One region of the Thorsellia kenyensis genome, then DNA from elsewhere that is predicted to be linked to it. Evidence: predicted binding sites of a transcription regulator. Region 1 holds the regulator's gene; the other holds the start of a gene.
The links. Region 1 encodes ArgR, which controls arginine synthesis, uptake and breakdown. Its sites were predicted from a motif close to ANTGAATAAAAATACANT; they were not measured.
Positions count from the first base shown of each region.

Region 2: argE (acetylornithine deacetylase) is a predicted target of ArgR. The motif match lies at 1,513-1,530, and genes of this name have one in related genera.

Region 1 covers NZ_JBHLXE010000108.1:18,879-22,299, forward strand. Annotated here, with positions in the region: gene atpD (F0F1 ATP synthase subunit beta) at 1-352, shown strand, start outside; gene ACFFIT_RS11325 (F0F1 ATP synthase subunit epsilon) at 394-834, shown strand; gene argR (transcriptional regulator ArgR) at 1,071-1,532, shown strand; gene ppa (inorganic diphosphatase) at 1,688-2,215, shown strand; gene ACFFIT_RS11340 (SRPBCC family protein) at 2,287-2,718, shown strand; gene ACFFIT_RS11345 (RnfH family protein) at 2,724-3,020, shown strand; gene yaaA (peroxide stress protein YaaA) at 3,052-3,421, shown strand, end outside.
Region 2 covers NZ_JBHLXE010000100.1:71,770-75,190, reverse strand. Annotated here, with positions in the region: gene ppc (phosphoenolpyruvate carboxylase) at 1-225, opposite strand, end outside; gene argE (acetylornithine deacetylase) at 274-1,449, opposite strand; gene ACFFIT_RS09760 (LysE/ArgO family amino acid transporter) at 1,806-2,411, shown strand; gene argC (N-acetyl-gamma-glutamyl-phosphate reductase) at 2,530-3,421, shown strand, end outside.

The DNA of each region.
Region 1 (3,421 bases):
CCCATTAGTTGTTGGACAAGAACACTATGATACTGCTCGTGGAGTGCAAACAATACTTCAAAGATATCAAGAGTTGAAAGATATCATCGCTATATTAGGTATGGATGAATTATCTGAAGATGATAAGTTAGTCGTATCAAGAGCTCGTAAAATTCAACGTTTCTTATCTCAGCCTTTCTTCGTTGCTGAAGTATTTACCGGTTCGCCAGGTAAATATGTACCTTTAAGCGAAACAATCAGGGGCTTTAAAGGAATTATGAATGGCGAGTACGATGATATTCCTGAACAAGCATTCTATATGGTCGGCTCCATTGACGAAGTATTAGAAAAAGCAAAAAAAATGAAATCGTAAAAAGTCACACCCATTGATATCAGTGGGTGATGGAGAAAAATATGGCAAAGACTTTTATACTAGATGTAGTGAGTGCTGAGGCTTCTTTGTTTAATGGAGAAGCTAAGAGAATCCAAATCACGGGGAGTGAAGGTGAGCTTGGTATTCATCCTGATCACACACCTTTGCTTACTGCGATAAAGCCGGGTTTAGTCAGAATTGTTAAGAAAGATGACACAGAAGAGTTAATTTACCTAAGTGGTGGTATTCTTGAGGTGCAACCTAAACGTGTTATTGTACTGTCTGATTCAGCTATTTACGGCGAAGAGATTAGTGAAGAACGTGCCTTAGCTTCTAAACAGCGTGCTGAAGCACAACTTGCTAAGCATGCAAGCGATATAGATCAAGCAGAAGCAGAAGCACAATTATCTCGTGCTTTAGCTAAACTTAAAGTTATTGAGCTTGTTAAAATGCAAGAGAAAAGTTCTAAAAGAAAACGTTAAGTTTTTTGTTATTCTAAGCGCTCCTCCGGGAGCGTTTTTTATATCTTTCAAAGCCCTACTTTTTACACAAATACTCAATTCCTAACTCTGAATTTTATTCAATTTTATATTTCCTTAGAAGCAAAATGCATATATTGTTAATTTTTGTGAATATTTAAGCGTACCCTACGATAATTTAGTATAATCGGTAGAAATAAGTGAAATTTTTCATTCTATGTTCCTACAGGAAATTACATATGACAGCAAAACCAGATGATTTAATTAAAGCATTTAGAGCTATTTTGAAAGAAGAAAAATTTGGCTCGCAAAGTGAAATTGTTGCTGCATTACAAAATAAAGGATTTAATATCAATCAATCTAAAGTTTCTAGGATGCTGACTAAATTTGGCGCTTTAAGAATGCGTAATGCTAAACAGGAAGTTGTATATTGTTTACCTCAAGATGGCAGTATTCCAACTGCAACCAGTCCTTTAAAAAATTTAGTTCTTGATGTGGATTATAACGATTCATTAGTTGTCATTCATACCAGCCCCGGTGCAGCACAGCTAATAGCTCGCCTACTTGATTCTTTGGGTAAAAATGGAGGGATTTTAGGTAATATTGCTGGGGATGATACTATTTTCACAACACCTACTAAAAAAGTCTCCGTAAAACAACTTTATCAGTCTATTTTAGAGTTATTCGAGCAAGAACTTTAATGTTTACACAGGTTCTAATTGCTTAAATCATAAATCCCCTTTAAAATTAGAAGAGGCGTTGAGTATTTAAACGCAAGACAAGTTTTATTGGTCTGTATAAACACTTCTAATAAAATACAACATTTATATTTACAAGTTTTTTAAAAGGATAAAAGATGAGTTTACTGAACGTACCTGCAGGTAAATCACTGCCAGATGATATTTTTGTTATAATTGAAATTCCAGCGAATGCTGATCCTGTTAAATATGAAATTGATAAAGAAACAGGCGCACTCTTTGTAGATAGATTTATGGGGACATCTATGTCATATCCATGTAACTATGGCTATATTAATAACACTTTATCATTAGATGGCGATCCGGTAGATGTTTTAGTGCCAACGCCTTTTCCTTTACAGCCAGGATCAGTTATCCGTTGTCGTCCCGTAGGTGTATTGAAGATGACAGATGATGCTGGTGAAGATGCTAAACTAATCGCCGTCCCTCATGAAAAAATGAGTAAAGATTATGGGCATATTCAAGATATTGACGATGTACCTTCTTCATTAAAAGCTCGTATTGAACACTTTTTCTCTCATTATAAAGATCTAGAAGCCGGTAAATGGGTTAAAATTGATGGTTGGGCTGATGCAGCAGCAGCTCGTCAAGAGATACTTGACTCCTTTGAGCGTGCTAAATCTTAATAAATATATTAATTCTTTTAGAAGTCATTAAGCTTTGATGCTTTTTGACTTTAAATTTTTGGACCGTAAATATGCCTAGTATCAGTCGATCAGCATTAGTTTCTTTTAGCACGAAGCAAATGTTTGATTTAGTTAACGATGTACCTTCTTATCCACAATTTATTCCTGGTTGTGTAGGGGCTAATATTATTAGTCATCTAGAAAATGAAATGGTAGCTTCCATGGATGTAGAAAAGCTAGGCATAAAAAAAACATTCGTCACTCGAAATGAGCTTCATGATAGTCAGTTAATAAAATTAAATTTAGTCAATGGCCCTTTTAAACATCTTACAGGAGAGTGGGTATTCACTTCTTTGGCTGAAAATGCGTGTAAGATAGAATTTAATTTGCAGTTCGAGTTTACTAATAAACTCATAGAACTTGCATTTGGCAAGGTATTCAATGAACTTGCCATTAATATGGTTAATGCATTCGTTGCCAGAGCTAAGGCAATTTATAATTAATTTTTATGGAAAATTTTACAATTCAAGTCGTTTATGCTTTACCTCATAAACAATATTTGTTCGATGTCTCTGTAAATAGTCTTGATACCGTCAAAGACGCTATTCTTAAATCCCCTTTACTTAGTTATTGCGAAGAAATAAATATTAATGAAGTTAAGGTGGGTATTTTTAGTCGTATTGTCAAATTAGATGATTTTGTAAAATCAGGTGATAGGATTGAAATTTATCGACCCTTGATTGCCGATCCTAAAGAATTGAGAAGAATGCGTGCTAAACGAGCCGAACAAACCGAGTCCAAATAGTTCGGTTTTTTAATTCAGAGGGTAAATTTTCATGTCACTATTAATTCTTATTTCTCCTGCTAAAACATTGGATTATGAATCCGATTTACCAAGCCTAAATTATTCCGAACCTCAGTTTTTAGATAATTCTGAAGCATTAATTGAAGTCTGTAAAGAATTGGCCCCTGATGAGTTAGCCCGTTTAATGAAAATCAGTGATAAGCTTGCTTCTCTTAATGTAGCACGCTTTGCTTCATGGGAAAAATCAATAGATTTTACCGTGGCTAGGCAAGCGATATTTGCCTTTCAAGGAGACGTTTATCAGGGGCTAAATGCCTCGTCTTTAACCGAACAAGACTTATTGTTTGCTCAAAATCATTTAAAAATATTATCTGGCTTATATGGGATTTTAAGACCACTAG
Region 2 (3,421 bases), on a different contig from region 1:
GAATGCCCTTGCAACGGGTAACAACTCTTCGGTAGAAAGATTTTCAAGCGCATTTAATAAAGCTTGTCTGTCCGCATTATTACCAGCCCTTGAAGACTTAGAAAGTAACCTCAGATTTTCAACTCGGTCTAGAATTTTGTCTCCGAGTGCTTCTTTTATTGTTTCTCCAAGCATACTGCCAAGCATACTGACATGGTTACGCATTGCTGAATATTGTTCGTTCATGAGACTCCCATTAGTTAATTGATTGATAAACGATAATTATTTAAAAATTCATTCTTGTTCAGTAGAGTTCATACAAAAGTGGCTTATTAAATCGGTAAGTACTTTTTTGGTAGGCTCTATAAAAGCAGTATCAATATATTCATCGGGTTGGTGCGCTTGATCTATAGATCCTGGACCTAACACCAAAGTCGGACAAAGAGTTTGTACAAAAGGTGCTTCAGTACAGTAATTAACAACATCTGTGCGTTTGTCTAGAAGTTTTTCTATTTCTTGAACCAGATGATGTGCAGTTTCGCACTCATAACCTGGAATTGCTGCGTGCATCTGCTTAATACTTAATCTACCGGGGTATTTATCAGTTACTGGTTTTAATGCTTTTGCGACTAGCCCATCTAATTCATCTAATTTCAGACCAGGTAAAGGTCTAATATCCAGATGAAGTTCACAGCACGCACAAATTCTGTTCGCTGCATCGCCTCCATTGATATAGCCAAAATTCATCGTGGGATGAGGTACAGTAAATGAAGCATTTTGGTATTTTTCTTTGAGCTCTTCACGCAATTCAATCAACTTTCCTATCGATTCATGCATCAAGTCGATGGCATTAACACCTAAAGCTGGATTGCTTGAGTGGCCAGAGTGTCCTACTATTTTAAGACTATGGGCTACATGACCTTTATGTGCTCGAATAGGCTCTAAAGAAGTTGGTTCTCCAATGATTGCAAAATCAGGTCTGATGAGTGTATTGGCTGCAAAATAACGAGCCCCTGCCATGGTTATCTCTTCATCGGCTGTCGCTAAAATATGCAGTGGTTTGGTGAATTTTTTGCTATCAAGTTGGGCTACTGCATCTAAGATAAATGCAAAAAAACCTTTCATATCAGCAGTACCCAGTCCATACAGCTTGTCGTCTTTTAAGGTCAGTTTAAAAGGATCTTGTGTCCAGCGCCCTTCATCAAAAGGAACTGTATCGGTATGTCCTGTTAATAACAATCCACCATTTTTTACCCCATTGCTAGGATAAAAACTGGCCAGAAGATTATATTTATCTCGAGATTCAGGTACCTTAGTGATTGATATTTCAAAACCTAAGCTTTCAAACCATTCAGCTAGTTTTTCTATCAGAGGCAGGTTAGGGAAGTCTAATTGAATATCTTCAGCACTTACAGTGGGAATCGCAATCAATGTTTCATAGAGAGAATGGAATTTAGGAATCGATGCCATAAGAAAAGTCCTCTAGTTTATAAGAAAAACAGCACGGGTATGCGTGATATATTATGCTAAATTTTTGCATAAAAATGCAAGTTAATGTTATTATATTACAAGATTAATTAATGGACTTTAATACATTACGACTAGAGGTGCAATAGGAATTCGTAAGGTCGCGTTGCTTATTTGGCATTTAATAGAATTGAGGTTGTTTTGTTCAAAGAATGGTTAGTTCAACGTAACGATATACTAGTCGATGGCGATACATTTTTTTATATTGTGTAAAATTTTGGGGCGAATGATTTTCATAGATCGTATAGGTCTAAAGGTTTATGATCTTAAGTGATTCATCAGTCCACTTTCGGAGAAATATGGCTATTTGGTTTGAAGGTTTTCTGCTCGGTCTTTCTTTAATTGTTGCAATAGGCTCACAAAATGCCTTTGTTTTAAGGCAAGGTTTACTTGGACAACATGTGCTTCCCGTCATTATCTGTTGTGCACTTAGTGATGCACTGTTGATTACGATTGGGGTCAGTGGTTTTTATATTGTTGTTGAAAAGTATCCTCTGGTAATTGATATTACGAGGGTATTTGGGATCGTATTTTTATGCGCGTATGCTATTCTACGCTTTATCTCAGCTTATAAAGCAACCAGTTTTATGGAATTGTCTTCGGATAGTCATAAACTTCCCTTAAAAGTTGTCTTAGGCACTTGTTTAGCCTTTACTTTTTTAAATCCACATGTGTATTTAGATACCGTTATATTGTTGGGTGGCATTGCAAGTCAGTATAAGGAAAATGCATGGCTATTTGGTTTAGGTGCATGTTTTGCTTCAGTGGTATTTTTTACTGGTCTAGGTTTTTTGGCCAAATTTTTACGCCCTTTTTTCATAAATAAAAAGAGCTGGCAGTATCTAGATATATTCATTGGGGTGGTGATGTTTTTTATTGCAGGTAATCTACTATTAGCATTTTAAAAGCAAATTAAACGGGCTATAGTTCAAAGCGGTCATTTTACCTCGTAGAATTTGTTCAATACAAACTTTAGAAATACTTAAAATAAAGGAGTGAGCTGTGAGTAATTCGCGTAAAAAAATTGTCATTATAGGGGCAAGCGGTTATGCAGGGGCTGAGTTAGCGTTTTTTTTAAATAAACACCCTGAGTGTGATTTAGTTGGATTATATGTTTCTGCGAATAGTGCCGATGCAGGAAAATCACTTTCTACTTTATATCCTAAATTTAGAGGCGTATTAGACAAAGAGATTTATCCTCTTAATGATATTGAAAAGGTTGCTGAATCATGTGATGTTGTCTTTTTAGCAACCGCACATGAAGTTAGCCATGACATAGCCCCTATTTTTTTACAAAAAGGAGTGTGTGTATTTGATTTATCAGGTGCATTCAGGGTTCCGAGTACTGAGTTTTATCCTACCTATTACGGCTTCTCTCATGCATACCCTGAGTATTTAAATAAAGCAGTTTATGGCTTAGCCGAATTTGCGCAAGACGCATTAAGCCAAGCCTCTTTAGTGGCTGTGCCAGGGTGCTACCCTACGGCCTCTCAATTAGCATTAAAACCGCTCATTGAGGCGGGATTATTGGATTTATCCATGAAACCGATAATCAACGCAACCAGTGGGGTTAGTGGTGCTGGCAGAAAAGCGGCCCTAAATACCAGTTTTTGTGAAGTTAGCCTTCAACCTTATGGTGTGTTTACTCACCGCCATCAACCAGAAATTAGTTATCATTTAGGAACGGAAGTCATTTTCACTCCACACTTGGGGCAATTTGAACGTGGTATTCTCGCAACAGTGACCTGTAAAGTGAATGAACAAGCCTCTGAATTACGATTTAGAGAAGTCTTTAACAAAGCCTATGGACATTCAAAAATTGTCAGATTACTTGACTCAGGCTTTCCATCGCTAAAATCTGTGGTTGGTTTACCTTATTGTGATATTGGTTTTGCAATCAGTGATGGGTATGCGA